Regions from separate parts of the Isoptericola sp. Y541 genome, predicted to be linked through region 2. Evidence: predicted binding sites of a transcription regulator. Region 2 holds the regulator's gene; the other holds the start of a gene.
The links. Region 2 encodes LexA, which represses DNA repair genes until DNA is damaged. Its sites were predicted from a motif close to TCGAACANNTGTTCGA; they were not measured.
Positions count from the first base shown of each region.

Region 1: a site for LexA is predicted at 2,559-2,574, ahead of ruvA (Holliday junction branch migration protein RuvA). Genes of this name have one in related genera too.

Region 1 is NZ_JCAIUJ010000003.1:304,304-313,016, forward strand. It holds gene secD (protein translocase subunit SecD) at 1-30, opposite strand, end outside; gene yajC (preprotein translocase subunit YajC) at 150-587, opposite strand; gene ruvB (Holliday junction branch migration DNA helicase RuvB) at 782-1,915, opposite strand; gene ruvA (Holliday junction branch migration protein RuvA) at 1,908-2,528, opposite strand; gene ruvC (crossover junction endodeoxyribonuclease RuvC) at 2,653-3,243, opposite strand; gene AC1C2V_RS09860 (YebC/PmpR family DNA-binding transcriptional regulator) at 3,453-4,214, opposite strand; gene pdxT (pyridoxal 5'-phosphate synthase glutaminase subunit PdxT) at 4,222-4,869, opposite strand; gene AC1C2V_RS09870 (NUDIX hydrolase) at 4,866-5,471, opposite strand; gene hrpB (ATP-dependent helicase HrpB) at 5,656-8,181, opposite strand; gene AC1C2V_RS09880 (hypothetical protein) at 8,218-8,713, shown strand, end outside.
Region 2 is NZ_JCAIUJ010000006.1:204,744-213,456, forward strand. It holds gene hflX (GTPase HflX) at 1-1,121, shown strand, start outside; gene AC1C2V_RS14580 (ATP-dependent DNA helicase) at 1,230-3,296, shown strand; gene AC1C2V_RS14585 (L-lactate dehydrogenase) at 3,306-4,265, shown strand; gene lexA (transcriptional repressor LexA) at 4,318-5,136, opposite strand; gene AC1C2V_RS14595 (LysM peptidoglycan-binding domain-containing protein) at 5,384-5,722, shown strand; gene nrdR (transcriptional regulator NrdR) at 5,889-6,419, shown strand; gene AC1C2V_RS14605 (DUF5302 domain-containing protein) at 6,559-6,744, shown strand; gene serA (phosphoglycerate dehydrogenase) at 6,819-8,057, opposite strand; gene AC1C2V_RS14615 (HelD family protein) at 8,100-8,713, opposite strand, start outside.

The DNA of each region.
Region 1 (8,713 bases), on a different contig from region 2:
ACGCGACCGCTTCGTGCGTGAGTTCGCCAACTTCTGTCTCTTCCCGTCTGCGCGCCGGTGGGTCGACGCGTGATGGCGCCGGCCGGGATCACCCCGACCGGCGCGGTGTCAGTCGAGCGGGCGCGAGCGCCCGCCGTCGCGTGTCACTGCTACTTGTTGCCGGTCTCGCCCTCGTCGCGACGCTGCTGGTCCCGGTACTCCCGCTGCGCGGTGTCCAGGCTCGACAGGTCGTCGGGGACGTCGACGTGATCGGCGCCGGAGGTGATCGTACCGGTCTCGGCGTCGTCGCTTGTGACGTCCGTCTCGTCAGCGGCGTCAACGGCGTCGTCCACCGGCGTGTCGACACGCTTGGCGATCGCGGCACGCAGCCAGCGGGACCGGTTGCCAGGCGTGGACTCGATGGTGACGGTGTCGTTCGCCTCGTCGATCTCCACGACCGTGCCGAACTGGCCCGAGCCGGTCATGACCTCCTGGCCCGGCGCGAGCTGCGACCGGAACTCGGCCTGCTGCTTCTGCTGCTTGCGCGTCCGCGAGCTCATGAAGAACATGAGGCCCGCGAGGACCACGAAGAGGATGATGAGTTCCACGGAGCGTCCTTGTCTGTCACTGCCCGCCCATGGCGGGCGTCTGGGGCGCGCCGGTCGACGCGCCATGCGCAGGGGTCTGCGCACACGGGACCAACGAGCATGGCGCCCGTCGAGTTCCACACACCGACCGTCGATGGTCGGTGCCTCACCCAGTCTAGGCGGTCGACGGCCACCCGCCGACGCGCGGCCCCGGTTTAGTCCGCCGGGTCGGCCCGGCCGCCCGCCCGGCCGCCCGCCCGGCCGCCCGCCCGGCCGCCCTCGGTGTCGTCGAAGTGCGTGCCCGACACGGCCGCGCCCCAGGCGCCGGGCGGGGGCGTGAGGCCGAGGTGCTCCCACGCGGCGGGTGTCGCGACCCGGCCGCGCGGAGTCCGGCCCAGGAGGCCCTCACGCACCAGGTACGGCTCGGCGACGGTCTCCACCGTGTCCGGCTCCTCCCCGACCGTCATCGCCAGCGTGCCCAGGCCCACCGGGCCGCCGCCGAACCGGCGGCACACGGCGTCCAGGACGGAGCGGTCGAGCCGGTCCAGGCCGATCAGGTCGACCTCGTAGACCTCGAGCGCGGCGCGTGCCGCCCGGAGGTCCAGGCCGCCGTCCCCGCGCACCTGGGCCCAGTCGCGCACCCGGCGCAGCAGCCGGTTCGCGACGCGGGGCGTACCGCGCGAGCGACCGGCGATCTCGTGCGCCGCGGCGTGCTGGATGTCGACGCCCATCAACCCTGCCGAGCGGATGATGACGCGCTCGAGCTCGGCCGCGTCGTAAAAGTCCAGGTGGCCGGTGAAGCCGAAGCGGTCGCGCAGCGGCGCGGGCAGCAGGCCCGACCGGGTCGTGGCGCCCACCACGGTGAACGGCGGCAGCGCCAGCGGGATCGCGCTGGCCCCGGCGCCCTTGCCGACCACCACGTCGACCCGGAAGTCCTCCATCGCCACGTACAGCAGCTCCTCGGCGGGCCGGGCAAGGCGGTGGATCTCGTCGATGAACAGCACCTCGCCCTCCTCGAGCGAGGACAGCACCGCGGCCAGGTCGCCCGCGTGCTGGATCGCCGGGCCGCTGGTGACCCGCATCGGCGTGCCGAGCTCGGCGGCGATGATCATGGCGAGCGTCGTCTTGCCGAGCCCCGGTGGCCCGGAGAGGAGCACGTGGTCGGGTGCGGCGTCCCGGGCCAGTGCCGCCTGCAGCACCAGGGAGAGCTGATCGCGCACCACCCGTTGGCCGACGAACTCGTCGAGCTTCTTGGGCCGCAGCGCCGCCTCGGCGGCCCGCTCGACGTCGTCGGCCGACGAGGTGACGAGCCGCTCGCCGCCGTATTCGGGTTCGAGCGGCTCAGCCACGGCGGCCACCGAGCGACTGCAGGGCCGCCCGCAGCGTCGCCGCCACGTCGACCGGGCCCTCGTCGTCCTGCTCCGCGAGCACCCGGTCGACCGTGTCCTGGGCCACCTTGGCGGCCCATCCCAGGCCCACCAACGCCTCGACCACCTGGTCCCGCGCAGTGTCTCCCCCGCCCACGGGCGCGACGTCGGCCACCGCGCCGGCGGCACCACTGGGCGCGCCCAACTTGCCGGTCAGCTCGAGCACGAGGCGCTGGGCGCTCTTGGGGCCGACGCCGGGGATCCGGCGCAGCGCCGCCAGGTCCTCCGACGCGACGGCCCGGCGCAGGGCGTCGGGGGTCAGCACGGCGAGCATCGCCAGGGCGATCCGCGGCCCGACGCCCGAGACCGACTGCGCGGTCTCGAAGACCTCGCGCTCGTCGGCGTCCGCGAACCCGAACACCGTCATCGAGTCCTCGCGGACCACGAGCGTCGTGTGCAGCTGCGCACGCTCACCCGGGCGCAACCCGGCGAGCGTGCCCGGGGTGGCGTGCACGAGGTAGCCCACCCCGCCCACGTCGAGCACGGCCCGCTCCAGCGTCACGTGCGTGACCGTGCCGGTCAGGGAGGCGATCACCGTTGTCCTTTCGTCGAGCAGGGCCGTCCGTCGAACACCCGTACGAGGCGCCACTGTAACAACCGGCGCCGACGCCCCCACCCACGACACGAGTGCCGGCCCGCCATCGACGGGAGCGCCGCGGTCAGCGCGGGGTGCGGGACGGCGCCCCGCGGTGGGAGCCCTTGCGGGCCGTCTGCTCGGCCGCCGCCCACGCGCGCTGCGCGGGGGTGAGCTCGTGCCGCTCCCCGCCCTGCAGGGCTCCTGCCGGCCGCCACAGGTGCGTGACGGCGAGGGCGAGCGCGTCGGCGGCGTCGGCCGGTCGCGGCAGCTCGTCCAGGCCCAGGATGCGCGCGATCATGCGCTGCACCTGCTCCTTGCCCGCCCGGCCGGAGCCGGTCACCGCGGCCTTGACCTCGCTCGGGGTGTGCATCGCCACCGGGATGCCGCGCCGTGCGGCCGCGACCATCGCCAGCCCCGCCACCTGGGCCGTGCCCATGACCGTGCCGAGGTTGTGCTGGGCGAAGACCCGCTCGACCGCGACGACATCGGGCACATGCCGGTCCAGCCACTCCTCGAGCCCGGACGCGACGTGCAGCAGCCGCAGGTCGACGCTCGAGGCCGGGTCGCTGCCCACGACGCCCACGTCGACGAGCCGCGCCCGCCGCCCCGGCAGCGAGTCGACGACACCGACACCGCACCGGGTCAGCCCCGGATCCACCCCCAGCACGCGCACGTCGTCACCTTCTCACGCAGGTCGCCGAGGTAGTCCCAGATTCGCCGAGGTAGTTCGAAATTCCGCGAGATAGTTCGATCCTCGGCGAGGTAGTGCGCCATCTTGCGGTCTGCGAACTACCTCGCGGAATTTCGAACTACCTCGGCGAATCAGGGACTACCTCGCCGCGGGGGCGGCGGGGTGGGGGGTGGGGGACGTGTCGGGAGTGGTCAGTCCTCTTCGTCGAGCGCCGCCATGACCTCGTCGGAGGCGTCGAAGTTGGCGTAGACGTTCTGCACGTCGTCGCTGTCCTCGAGCGCGTCGATGAGGCGCAGGATCTTGCGCGCGCCCTCGACGTCGACCTCGACCTCCATGGACGGGTGCCACACGGAGTCGGCGGAGTCGTACTCGATGCCCGCCTCCTGGATCGCGGTGCGCACGGCAACGAGGTCGGTGGCCTCGCAGAGGACCTCGATGAACTCGCCCTCGTCGCTGACGTCCTCGGCGCCGGCATCGAGCGCCGCGAGCATGACGTCGTCCTCGGTGACGCCCTCGGCCTTGGGCACGACGACAAGACCCTTGCGGGAGAACAGGTACGACACCGAGCCCGGCTCGGCGAGGTTGCCGCCGTTGCGGCTGAACGCGAGGCGCACCTCGGAGGCGGCACGGTTCTTGTTGTCGGTGAGGCACTCGACGAGGACGGCGATGCCGTTCGCCCCGTAGCCCTCGTACATGATCGTCTGGTAGTCGACGGCGTCGGCGCCCTCGCCGGAGCCGCGCTTGAGCGCGCGCTCGATGTTGTCGTTCGGGACCGACGACTTCTTGGCCTTCTGGACGGCGTCGAACAGCGTGGGGTTGCCCGCCAGGTCACCGCCCCCGGTGCGCGCGGCGACCTCGATGTTCTTGATCAGCTTCGCGAAGAGCTTGCCGCGCTTGGCGTCGATCGCAGCCTTCTTGTGCTTGGTCGTGGCCCACTTGGAGTGACCTGACATGCGCTCCCTAACTCCTTCGCGATGCTTGGACGAGCCGGACGAACAGCCCGTGCACCCGCGCATCCCCCGTGATCTCCGGGTGGAAGGCGGTGGCGAGCAGCCGTTCCTGACGTGCTGCGACGATCTTACCGGCGGCCGCGCCCACCGTGGAGCCGTCCGCCCAACGGTCGGGCATCCGGGCCAGCACCTCGACGTCGGGGCCGGCCGACTCGACCCAGGGCGCCCGGATGAACGCGGTGCGCACAGGGACGCCGTCCGGCACGTCGGAGATGCCCGAGACCTGCAGGTCCGCCTCGAACGAGTCGACCTGCCGGCCGAAGGCGTTGCGTCGCACCACGACGTCCATGCCGCCGAGGGTGCGCTGGTCGGCGGTGCCGCCCTCGATGCGGTCCGCGAGCAGGATCATTCCCGCGCACGACCCGAAGACGGGCAGCCCCTGCCCGATCGCGCGGCGCAGGGGGTCGGCGAGCTCGAACAGCCGCAGCAGCTTGTCGATGGTGGTCGACTCCCCGCCGGGTAGCACGAGCCCGTCGACGGCCTCGAGCTCGGCGGGGCGGCGCACTCGGACGGCCCGGGCCCCGGCGGACTCGAGGGCGGAGGCGTGCTCGCGCACGTCGCCCTGCAGGGCGAGCACCCCGATCGTGGGTGCGCTCACCAGCGATCCTCCGGGATCTCGACCTGCGGTTCCTGAGCCTGTCGAAGGGCGACCGGCGAGGTGGGCTCGTCGTCGTACTGCGTGCCCAGGTGGCGCACCGTGCCGTCCCAGCCGCGGGCGAGGGCGTCGACGACGTCCGGCAGCACGGTCGGGAAGACCTCGCGTGTCTCGGCGCGCAGCTCCGCGGTCGTGAGCCAGCGCATCTCGTCCAGGACGTCGCGCTCCACCGGTGTCCACCCGGCGTCGGTCGGCTCGTGGCCGCCGTCGACCCGCGCGACGAAGAAGACCTCGTCCTGACGGCAGGTCTCGGCGAAGAACCGGAAGATCCCCGCGCGGGTGGCCACCGGGCCCACCAGGTCGTCGGGGGTGAGCTCCAGGCCGGCCTCCTCGCGCACCTCGCGCAGCGCGGCCTCGACCTCGCTCTCGCCCGGGTCGATCCCGCCGCCGACGGTGAACCACCACGACCGCTCGGGTTGGTCAGCGTCGTGCCCGCGCACCAGCAGCACGCGGTCCGCCTCGTCGAGCAGGATCACGCGGGCCGCACGACGGTGCTTGAGGCCGTCCGGCCCGGTGACCCAGTCGTCGCCGAGGGGCGGCGTCACCAGCCCCGCTCCGCCAGGCGCACGGGCGCCGGCTCGGCCTCGACGTCGATGCCGTGGTTCACGACTGACGGGGAACGTGCATCCATGGTGCCCATGCTAGCCAAGGGCACGGCCCCGCCCAGAACCTGTCGCCCAGACGCTCGGCAAGCCGTCACCGCGACGGATGAGATCAGGGCAGCCCCGCTCACTGGCGAGGTTTTACTCGTTTGGTCGGGAGGGCGGTGAGTGGGTCTTCCGGCCACGGATGGCGCGGGTAGCGGGCCCGCAGGTCGGCTCGGACCTGGGGATAGCCCCGCTTCCAGAAGGAGGCGAGATCGCTCGTGATCGCGACCGGACGTCGTGCGGGCGACAGCAGGTGCAGAACGACCGGGACACGACGGTCCGCGACGGCTGGAGTCGCAGTCCAGCCGAATACCTCCTGCAGCTTCACTGCGAGGACCGGCGACTCGGCGCCGTCGTAAGCGAGTCGAACCTCGGAGCCCGACGGGACCTGGAGCCGTTCCGGTGCTAGCTCACCGAACCGGGCTGCCGCGGGCCATGGCAGTAGTCGCCGGAGGGCCGAAGCCACGTCGATGTGGGCAAGATCGCGCGAGCCTCGCACCGAGGCGAGCTCGGTACCCAGCCATTCGTCAAGATCGGCCAGCAGCGCTTCGTCGTCGACCGCAGGCCACGGGGCGCCGAGGCGGGCGTGGCAGAACGCGAGCCGCTCCCGCAGGGCGAGTGCGGCCTCTGACCAGCGCAGTACGGACAGACCGCTGCGCCGGATACCGTCGCGGACGGCCGCTTGGACGAGCAGCCGGTCGGGTTTTGCCAGCGGGACGTCGCCCAGCACGATCGCGCCGAGCGCCTCGACACGCCGCGTCACGATCCGGCCGTCGTCCCAACGGATCTGGTCGGTGGTCGAGACGAGGTCGCCTGCGATGTCTCGCGCGGTCTGCTCATCGATCGGCGCCGCGGAACGGATCCGGGCGTCGGCGCGACCGGGTGCCCGGTCAGCGACCGCGATCGCCAGCCAGGTCGTGGTCCGCAACGGCGACTGCAGATCCAGCGCTGCACCCGTACCACCAGACATCTGATACGTCGCCGAGTCGATCCCCCGGGCCCGCGCGATCCGATCCGGATACGCCAACCCCGCCACGATCCCCACCGCGAGATCGTCCGGTACTCCGTGCGTCCCCCGACCAGCCCGCCCACCCGACGGGTCGCCGGTCGGCGCGCCTCGGCCGAGGCGCTTCGTCTCTTCTCGCCAGCGGGCCGTCGCTCCGCGGTCCTCACCACGGCGAAGGGCTCGCCAGCGGGCCGGTAGATCATCGCCGAAGTTGCGGCCCGAGTCGTCCGAGAGCATGGCGACGATCTCGCGTGCCCGGTCGGCGCCGACCCGCGGCGCCCCGTCCAGCAACGCACGAGCAAGGCGAGGATGCGCCCCGATCGCCCTCATCCGCCGGCCCCGCTCGGTGATCCGGCCACCGTCGTCAAGGGCATCGATGCGGCGCAGCAATTCGGTGGCCGCCGTCATCGCCACGACCGGCGGCGCCTCGAGCAAGGTCAGACCGGCACCGGCCGGCGCACCCCACGCCGCGAGGTCGAGGGCGAAGGCTGCCAGATCGGCGATCGCGATCTCCGGCGCCGCATGATCGTCGAGACGCACGTGGTCGGTGGCGGACCAGCACCGATAGACCCGGCCAGGCGCCTCCCGCCCGGCGCGACCCGCTCGTTGGTCGGCCGACGACCTCGAGACCCGGCAGGTGACCAACGTACCGAGGCCACGGGACTGATCGGTCCGCGGCTCCCGGGCAAGACCCGCGTCGACCACGACCCTGACCCCGGGCACGGTCAGCGAGCTCTCCGCGACCGACGTCGTGACCACGATCCGACGAGTGGCGGACGGCGCCAACGCGCGGTCCTGTTCAGCCCTGGACTGGCGGCCGAACAACGGTAGGACATTCTGGCCGGCCAACCGACGAGTCACAGCGTTGATCTCGGCCTCCCCCGGGACGAACACGAGGATGTCGCCGTCGTTCTCGGTCAGTGCGCGCTGGACGACGGTCGCGACGTGATCCAGCAGGCGCGGGTCGACCCGCCCACCGGGAAGCAGCGGCGCGGGGACCGGTGGTGGGGCCCACTCGATCGCCACGTCGAACAGCGCAGCAGACGCGGTGATCACGGGCGCCGGTACGTCAGTGCCCAGCGCGCGGCTCAGCCGGACCGTGTCCGCGGTGGCCGAGGTCGCGACGATCGCCAGGTCTTCTCGAAGGTTCGCCCGGATGTCGACGCAGAGCGCGAGCAGCAGATCGGCATCGAGGTGCCGCTCGTGGCACTCGTCGATCACGATCGCGGCGACACCCGGCAGCTCCGGGTCCTGCTGCAGACGCCGTACGAGGAGCCCTGTAGTCACGACCTCGACACGGAGTCCCTTGCCGCCGCTGCGTTCACCGCGCATCGCGTAGCCGATCTGCCGGCCGAGCGGTTCGCCGACCAGCATCGCCAGCCGGGTCGCGGCCGCGCGGGTCGCCATCCGTCGCGGCTCGGCGACGATGATCGTGCCCCCGAGCGCGTCGGCCAGCGCGAGCGGCAACAGCGAGGTCTTCCCCGATCCGGGCGGCGCGACCAGCACCGCGGTGCCGCGCGACCGCACCGCGTCGACCGTGGCAGGCAGAACCGCCCGGACCGGCAGGTCCGCCCCCGGCACCGAAACTTCAGGTAGCAGCACGCCCCGACGCTAACCGACCTGCAAGAATGCATTGTCGTGAACCATCTGCTGGACCTCGGGTCCCGGAAGTTCTGGCGACTGGCCGGCAAGCCTGTCGACCTTGCAACGCATCACTCCTGGTTGCGCGCCCCGATGAGTCGTTCCTCCACGGTCGGGGACGGCTGGCTCGCCGCCGAGGCCGCGCACCACGGCGGCACGGTCGACGACGATGCCGCGACCACGGATGCTTCAGCAGGCCCAGCACCCGGTCTGCTTCCGGCGATGACGATCCTCGACGGTCCTGGGTTCGACGCCTCCCGACTGGATCCGCGGATCCGCGACTTCTACGAGCACACCGCCTCCTGGCAGATGGAGGTGTGGACCGGATGGTCACCGCTGTTCTGGCCTGCGGGTGAGCTGATCGCTCGGGTGTTCAGCCGCCGGGTTGAGCAGCTATCTCTCCCGATGCGCCCGCTCGACGTCGCGTACGGGATGGACAGCCGGGTCCGCGTGATCCGCGACCGGGACGGCGAGCAGGTGGGTGCCGCGTGGC
Region 2 (8,713 bases):
GCACCTACCTCGGGTCCGGCAAGGCCGCGGAGCTGGCCGAAGTCGTCGCGTCCGTCGGCGCCGACACCGTGGTGGCCGACACCGAGCTCGCGCCCTCGCAGCGGCGCGCGCTGGAGGACATCGTCAAGGTCAAGGTCGTCGACCGCACGGCGCTGATCCTCGACATCTTCGCCCAGCACGCCAAGTCCCGGGAGGGCAAGGCGCAGGTGGAGCTCGCACAGCTCGAGTACCTGCTGCCGCGCCTGCGCGGCTGGGGCGACTCGATGTCCCGCCAGGCCGGTGGTCAGGTGGGCGGCCAGGGCGCCGGCATGGGCTCGCGCGGACCCGGCGAGACCAAGATCGAACTGGACCGGCGGCGCATCCGCAACCGGATGGCGAAGCTGCGCCGGGAGATCGCGGCGATGGCCCCCGCCCGCGAGACCAAGCGGCTGGAGCGCAAGCGGCACGCCGTGCCCAACGTGGCGATCGCCGGCTACACCAACGCCGGCAAGTCGTCCCTGCTCAACGCCCTGACCGACGCGGGCGTGCTCGTCGAGAACGCGCTGTTCGCGACCCTCGACCCGACGGTGCGGCGCGCCCGCACCGAGGACGGCCGCCCCTACACGCTCACCGACACCGTCGGGTTCGTCCGGCACCTGCCGCACCAGCTCGTCGAGGCGTTCCGCTCCACGCTCGAGGAGGTAGGCGACGCCGGGCTGCTGCTGCACGTGGTCGACGCGTCGCACCCCGACCCGGAGGGGCAGATCACCGCGGTGCGCGAGGTTCTCGCCGAGATCCCGGGTATCGCCGACGTGCCCGAGGTGATCGTGCTGAACAAGGCCGACGTCGCCGACCCGGCCGTCGTGGGCAGGCTGCAGCGGCGCGAGCGTCGCAGCGTCGTCGTGTCCGCGCACAGCGGCGAGGGTCTCGCCGAGCTGCGCGCGCTGATCGCCGCCGAGCTGCCCCAGCCGCAGGTCGAGGTCGACCTCGTCGTCCCGTACTCGCGCGGCGACCTGGTGCACCGGGCGCACGAGACCGGGGGCTCCGTCGAGGAGGAGCACCTCGCCCAGGGCACACGGCTGCGCGGGCGCGTGGACGAGGGCCTCGCGGCCGAGCTGCGGCACGTCGCCGTCGCCGGCTGACGTCGGCGCGCGGCTCTTCCCGACTGTCGTTCCCGGCGGCGGTGCTCGGGCTCGCTTGCGCTGTGGGCGCGGCCCCGGACGGTCGGTGACCGGCCCTAGGATCGACGGGTGAACTCTCCCGACGCCCCCGACGCCCAGACGCTCCTCGACCTGGCCGTGGGAGCGCTCGGCGGCGGACGCCGGGAGGGGCAGCACCAGATGGCCGAGGCGGTCGCCGAATCCGTCGACGAGGGCCGCCACCTCCTGGTCCAGGCGGGCACCGGCACCGGCAAGTCGCTCGCGTACCTCGTGCCCGCGGTCCGGCACGCGGTGGTGGACAAGCGGCGCGTGGTGATCTCCACCGCGACGCTCGCGCTGCAGCGCCAGGTCGTGACCCGGGACCTCCCGCTGGTCGCCGAGACCGTGGGCCCCCGGCTGCCCCGCGCCCCGAAGGTCGCCCTGCTCAAGGGGTGGCACAACTATCTGTGCCGCCACAAGGTCACCGGCGGCTATCCGGTGGAGGGCGCCACACTCTTCGACCTGCCGGCCGACCCCGGGCCGGGGGAGGGCGCCGGCGCCGAGCAGCACCCCGCGCCGGCGGCATCGCGCGGCCGCCGCGGGGCGCGCGACGACGCGACCACCCTCGCCGACCAAGTGCGCCGCGTGCACGCGTGGGCCGACGAGACGACGACCGGTGACCGCGACGACCTCGTCCCGGGCGTCCCCGACCGTGCCTGGCGCCAGGTCTCCGTCACGGCCCTCGAGTGCCTCGGCAACCGGTGCCCGCTGCTGGCCGAGTGCTTCCCCGAGCGCGCGCGGGCCGCCGCGCGGGACGCGGACGTGGTCGTGACCAACCACGCGATGCTCGGGATCGCCGTCTCCGGGAACCCCGGAGTCCTGCCAGAGCACGACACGGTCGTCGTGGACGAGGCGCACGAGCTCGCCGAGCGCGTGACCGCCGCCGCGACGATGGACCTGTCGCTGACGGTTGTCGAGCACGCGGCCCGCCTCGCGCGGCGGCACGGGGGTACCGAGACGGAGGCCCTGGACGCCGCGTCGCAGCGGCTGGGCTCGCTGCTCGCCACGGCGCCGGCCGAGCGCTTCCCCCTCGGGCTCCCCGACGAGCTGCGCGCGGCTGTCGCCTCGGTGCGCGACGCGGCGCGCGAGCTGCTCACCCGGCTCAAGCCGCAGGGCGAGCCCAAGGGCCGGGAACAGGGAGCGCCCGACGCGGGCATGAAGATGGCGCAGTCGGCGGTGCTGCAGCTCTTCGAGATCGCGGAGCGGATGGCCGCCGAGGACACGACGTCGGACGTGCTGTGGTGCTCGCGACCGCCCGAGAACGCGCCCTGGGCCGGTGACGGCGTCACCCGGCTGCACGCGGCCCCGCTGGCGGTCGCCGGCCTGATCCGCACGCACCTGCTCGCCGAGGCGACAGGGGTGTTCACCTCCGCGACGCTGACGCTGGGCGGCACGTTCGACCCCGTCGCCCGGTCGCTGGGGCTGGCCGGGTCGGGCGGCACCGACGAGACCCCGGACTGGACCGGGCTCGACGTGGGCAGCCCCTTCGACTACCCGCGCCAGGGCATCCTCTACGTGGCCCGACACCTGCCCGCCCCCGGTCGCGAGCCGACCACGGACGCCCAGCTCGACGAGATCGCCGGCTTGATCGAGGCGGCCGGGGGCCGCACGCTCGGCCTGTTCTCGTCGCGACGCGCGGCGCTCGCGGCGGCCGAGGCCATGCGCGAGCGGCTCGACGTGCCCGTGCTCTGCCAGGGCGACGACCAGCTGCCCACCCTGGTCCAGGCCTTCGCCGACGACCCGGCGACGTGCCTCTTCGGCACCCTCTCGCTGTGGCAGGGCGTGGACGTGCCGGGCCCGTCGTGCCAGCTCGTGCTCGTCGACCGTATCCCGTTCCCGCGCCCGGACGACCCGGTCAAGGCCGCACGGGCGCGGGCCGTGGAGGAGTCGGGCGGCAACGGCTTCATGCAGGTCTCGGCCACGCACGCGGCGCTGCTGCTCGCCCAGGGCTCCGGCCGCCTGGTGCGGGGCAGCGAGGACCGGGGCGTCGTCGCCGTCCTCGACCCCCGGCTCGCGACGGCCCGCTACGGCACCTTCCTCACCCGGTCGATGCCCGACTTCTGGCCGACCACCGACGGCGAGCTCGTCCGCGCTGCGCTGCGTCGGCTCGACACCTAGCCTGGAGCAGTGAACGGCACACGGAGCACGACCAAGCTCGCGATCGTCGGCGCCGGCGCGGTGGGTTCGACCCTCGCGTACGCGGCGCTCGGCCGGGGCGCCGCCAGGTCCGTCGCGCTTATGGACGTGAACCGCGCGAAGGTCGAGGCGGAGGTCCTGGACCTGCGGCACGGCGGCATGTTCATCCCGCAGGCCGAGATCGAGGGCTCGGACGACATCGAGGTGTGCCGGGGTGCGGACGTCGTGGCGGTCACGGCGGGCGCCAAGCAGAAGCCGGGGCAGACCCGCCTGGACCTCGCCGAGGCGACCGTCAACCTGACCCGCACGATCCTGCCGCGGCTCCTTGAGGTGGCGCCCGACGCGGTCTACCTCATGGTCACGAACCCGGTGGACGTCGTTACCTATGCGGCCCAGCAGATCAGCGGGCTCCCGCAGGAGCGCGTCTTCGGCAGCGGCACCGTGCTCGACTCGTCCCGGCTGCGCGACACACTCTCGCGGCACTGCGGGGTCGCCGTCGGAAACGTGCACGCCAACATCGCCGGGGAGCACGGTGACTCGGAGATCGTGCTGTGGAGCTCGGCCACGATCGCCGGCGTGCCCCTGCTGGACTGGCGCCCGTTCCGCGGCCGGCCGCCGCTCGACGAGCCGGCGCGGCGCCGGATCGCGACCGACGTCGTCGAGTCCGCCTACCGGGTCATCGCGGGCAAGGGGGCGACCAACTACGCCGTGGGCCTGGCCGCCACCCGCATCATCGAGGCGATCCTCAACGACGAGCACCGCGTGATGACCGTGTCGTCACGCCTCGACGGCTTCTACGGGATCGAGGACGTGTGCCTCTCGATCCCGTCGCTCGTCGACCGGCGCGGCGTGGCAGAAACCATCGACACGCCGCTCTCGGACGACGAGGTCGCGGGTCTGCGAGCGTCGGCCGAGAGCATGCGTGCGGTCCAGCAGCGACTGGGCCTGTGACGACACTGGGCCTGTGACGACCGGGCCGCCGCGGCCGTGACGCCGTCGCGGCTCAGAGGCTGCGGAGTACCGCCACGACCCGGCCGAGCACCTGTGCCTCGTCGCCGGCGATGGGGGAGTATGCCGGGTTCTGCGGCATCAGCCAGGTGTGGCCGTCCGCCTGCCTGAACGTCTTGACCGTGGCCTCGCCGTCGATCATCGCGGCGACGACCTCGCCGTTCTCCGCGACGGGCTGGCTACGCACCACGACCCAGTCCCCGTCGCAGATCGCCGCGTCCACCATCGAGTCGCCCGCGACCTTCAGCAGGAACAGGTCGCCGTCGCCCACGATCTGCCGCGGGAGCGGGAAGACGTCCTCGACGACCTGCTCGGCGAGGATCGGACCGCCCGCGGCGATCCGGCCCACCAACGGTACGTACGAGGGCGGCGTGGCCGCCTGGGCGTCAGAGCCGGCCACGGAGCCGGCGACGGAGCCGGCGACGAAGCCCGGGGTGCGGGCACCGACGGTGCCCGGCGCCTCGCGCGCGGTCCCGGCATCGGGGTCGACGACCTCGATGGCGCGCGGCCGGTTCGGGTCGCGCCGCAGGTACCCCTTGCGCTCCAAGGTGGTGAGCTGGTGCTTGACCGAGGACGGGCTCGCCAGGCCCACGGCCTCGCCGATCTCGCGCATGGTCGGGGGGTAGCCGCGCGCCGCCACGGAGCTCCGGATGGTCTCGAGGACACGCCGCTGGCGCGGAGTGAGCCGGTCGGCGGATGGCGTGAGCTCGCTCACCGAGGCGAGCGTGGCGCCGGGGGCGTCCGTCGCCGTGTCGGCGGTCGCCGTCCACGACTCCGCCGTGGTCGCCGGGGCCTGGTCCCGTCCGCTGGTCATCGCGTTCTCCGTCCTCCAGGGGCGGCCCGCCGCCGGGCCGATGAAATCCGACAAACCTTCCATCGCGCTGGTCGTCACTCTAGGCCAGATGCCCCCCGACATCAAACATCTGTTCGATCGGGTCTCGACCGTGTCGGTCGGACGTGGTACACCTAGTACAGCAGTTCGACGTACAGGTGTTCGAAGAACGTGTGTTCGACGAAGCCGGCGAAGCCGGCAACCGCGACGTGGACCGGAGGACGGGATGATGACCACCTCGAGCGCGACCAAGGACGTGACCGGCTTTCTGGGGCTCGGTGGCCTGCGGCTCACGCGGCGCGGCCGCGTCGTGATCATGGTGCTCGTCGTGCTCGTCCTGGTGGGTGCGGGGCTCGCCGGTCAGCGCGCGGTGGCGGAGTCGCCGGGGTCCGGCGTGGAGGTCCGGCTGCACACGGTCGCCCCGGGCGAGACGCTGTGGCAGTACGCGAGCGCGGTGCGCGGGGCGGGGGAGGACGTGCGGGACGTGGTCGCGGAGCTGCGCGAGCTGAACGGGCTGGCGTCGGCGGAGCTGCTGACCGGCCAGATGGTGATCCTCCCGCTGGACTGAGCGTCGCGCGCACTTCCTGGACCGAGCGTGGCGCGCATCACGGGCGCGCACCACGGTGCAGCAGGGCGCCCGGTCCATGACGGGCCTGCTTGCGCCGAGCGTCACCGGGCGCTTACCTTGTCGGGCAGCCGGGCGCCGGTCCGGAGCCGAGCGCAGGAGACCAGCGATGCACTGCCCGTTCTGCCGCCACGCGGACTCGCGAGTCATCGACTCGCGCACCTCCGACGACGGTGCGTCCATCCGTCGTCGCCGGCAGTGCCCCGCGTGCCAGCGCCGCTTCACCACCATCGAGACCGCGAGCCTGTCGGTCGCGAAGCGCTCCGGCGTCACCGAGCCCTTCAGCCGGGACAAGGTGGTGTCCGGGGTGCGCAAGGCCTGCCAGGGGCGTCCGGTGAGCGCCGACGACCTGGCCGTGCTGGCGCAGAAGGTGGAGGAGACCCTGCGCGCTTCTGGGCGCCCGGAGATCGAGGCCAACGAGGTGGGGCTCGCGATCCTCGGGCCGCTGCGCGAGCTCGACGAGGTCGCCTACCTGCGCTTCGCCAGCGTCTACCAGTCGTTCGAGTCGCTCGAGGACTTCGAGAGCGCCATCACGTCGCTGCGCGCCGAGCGCGAGACCCGTGACGACGACGGGGACGAGGCCGGGGACGGCCGGGATGCGGTCGGTGCGCGGGCGGCGGCCGGGGACGGCACGGAATGACGGCGTCCGGCGCCCGCGCGTCCGACGCCCGAAATGCCCTGGCGTCCCGGATGGCGGTAGCGCATGCTGGACCGGATCAGGTGCTTGCGCGGATGGCCGTGCCAGCACGCCCACCCCGACGGACGACGAGGTGATCGTGATGACGACGGACAATTCACGGGCGGAGAAGCCCAGCGAGGATACGAAGGCGCGCTTCCGGGAGGCGCTGGAGAAGAAGAACGCAGCCAGCCACCCGACCACGGGCAAGGACGCGAACACGGGACAGGTCCACGGCTCCGAGACCGCCGGTCCGGTCCAGAAGATGTTCCGCCGCAAGTCCGGCTGAGCGATCTCGACCACGCGCGCGAAGGGCGCCCCCGGAACTCCGGGGGCGCCCTTCGCGCATCGGCGTCGTCGAGGTCAGCCGGCGGCCGGCCCGGGCGGGAACTCGGGACGCTCGAAAGCGTCGCGGATGCGCAGCCGGATCGTCGAGGGCATCTCCTGGAGCTTGGCCGAGGCGCCCCGTTGCGTCACGTCCGAGATGTCGGTCACGACGTACCCGATCTCCCCGCGCGTCGCGAGCATCTGTGCCTCGATGTTGGCGCCGTGGTCGGCGAAGACCTGGTTGACGGCCGCGAGGACGCCCGGGACGTTGCGGTGCAGCAGCATGATGCGGCCGACACCGGTGTGCGCGAGCTGCAGGCCCGGCAGGTTCACGGACAGCGTGGTGGATCCCGTCTGCACGAAGTCGCGGACCTTCTTGGACACGAACTCGCCGATGGCCTCCTGGGCCTCCTCCGTCGAGCCGCCGACGTGCGGCGTCAGGATGACGTTCGGCAGCCCCCGCAGGGGCGAGGTGAACTCGTCGCCGCGCTTTTTGGGTTCGGTCGGGAAGACGTCGACGGCGGCGCCGCCGAGGTGGCCCGACAGGATGTGCTCGCGGAGCGCCTCCACGTCGACGACGAAGCCGCGGGACAGGTTGAGGAAGATGGCCCCAGGCTTCATCCCCGCGAAGAGGTCCGCGCCGAAGAGCCCGGCGTTGCCGGGACGGCCGTCGACGTGGATGGTCACGGCGTCGGCGACCGCGAGGAGCTCCTCGATCGTCTCGACGCGGCGCGCGTTGCCGAGCGCCAGCTTCTCGGCCGTGTCGTAGAAGACGACGCGCAGCCCGAGGTTCTCCGCCAGGACGGAGAGCTGTGAGCCGATGTTGCCGTACCCGATGATGCCCAGCGTGCGGCCGCGCACCTCGTGCGCGCCGTCGGCGGTCTTGTCCCACACGCCGTCGTGCAGCGCCTTGTCGCGCACCGTGAGTCGCCGGGTCAGGGCGATGATCTCGGAGACGGCGAGCTCCACCACCGACCGGGTGTTCGAGTACGGCGCGTTGAACACGGCGACGCCGTGGGCCGCGGCGGCGTCGAGATCGATCTGGTTGGTGCCGATGGAGAACGTCCCCACGGCGAGCAGCCCGGGCACGCTCGCCAGGACCTTCCGGGTGACGGTGGTCTTGGACCGGATGCCGAGGATCTGGAAGTCCGCGAGGGACTCGATCAGCTCGGCCTCGTCGAGCGCACCGGAGCGCGTGACGACCTCGATCCCCGCGTCACGGAGATTCTGGGCGGCGACAGGATGGACGTTCTCGAGCAACAGGGCGCGCAGCACGCCCCCATGGTGCGCTGTCCCGTCGGCGCCCACAAACCCGTCTCACGCCACGGCCGGCTCCACGATTCCGGCGGGCAGCGGCTGCCCGTGCACGATCACGAGCCGCTGGGTCGGCCGGGTCATGGCGACGTACAGGTCGGAAGAGCGGCCGGGGCCGTCCGCGACGGCGGCAGGCTCGACCAGGACGACGGCGTCGAACTCCAGGCCCTTGGCCGCGCGCGGGTCGAGGACGCTCACCTGGGCGTCGTCGGGACGCTGGGCGAGGAGCCGCGCGCCCTCGGCGCCCAGCCGCTGCGCGACGGCGGACCGCACGGCCTCGCGGAGCGCCGGGACGCGGTCGCCGGGGGCGATCACCGCCACCCGGCCCGCGCCGTCGGACTCCACGAACTCGCCCGCCAGCGCGACGACCTGGTCGACGACCTCCTGGACGAGGGCCGGCGCGGAGGGGTCGGGGTCGTCGACGCGCAGCAGCTCCAGTGCGCGGTCCACCTGCCGGGCCGCCGTGAGGGGGGAGACCGGGAGGTCGGCCGCGGTCGCCATGCGCTGCGCGGCGTCGGCCACCTCGGCCGGGGTGCGGTAGCTGATCGTGAGCTCCTCGAGGCGCCACGAGCCGCCCAGCACGGGGTCGAGCGCGCCCGCCCACGACCGTGCCCCCG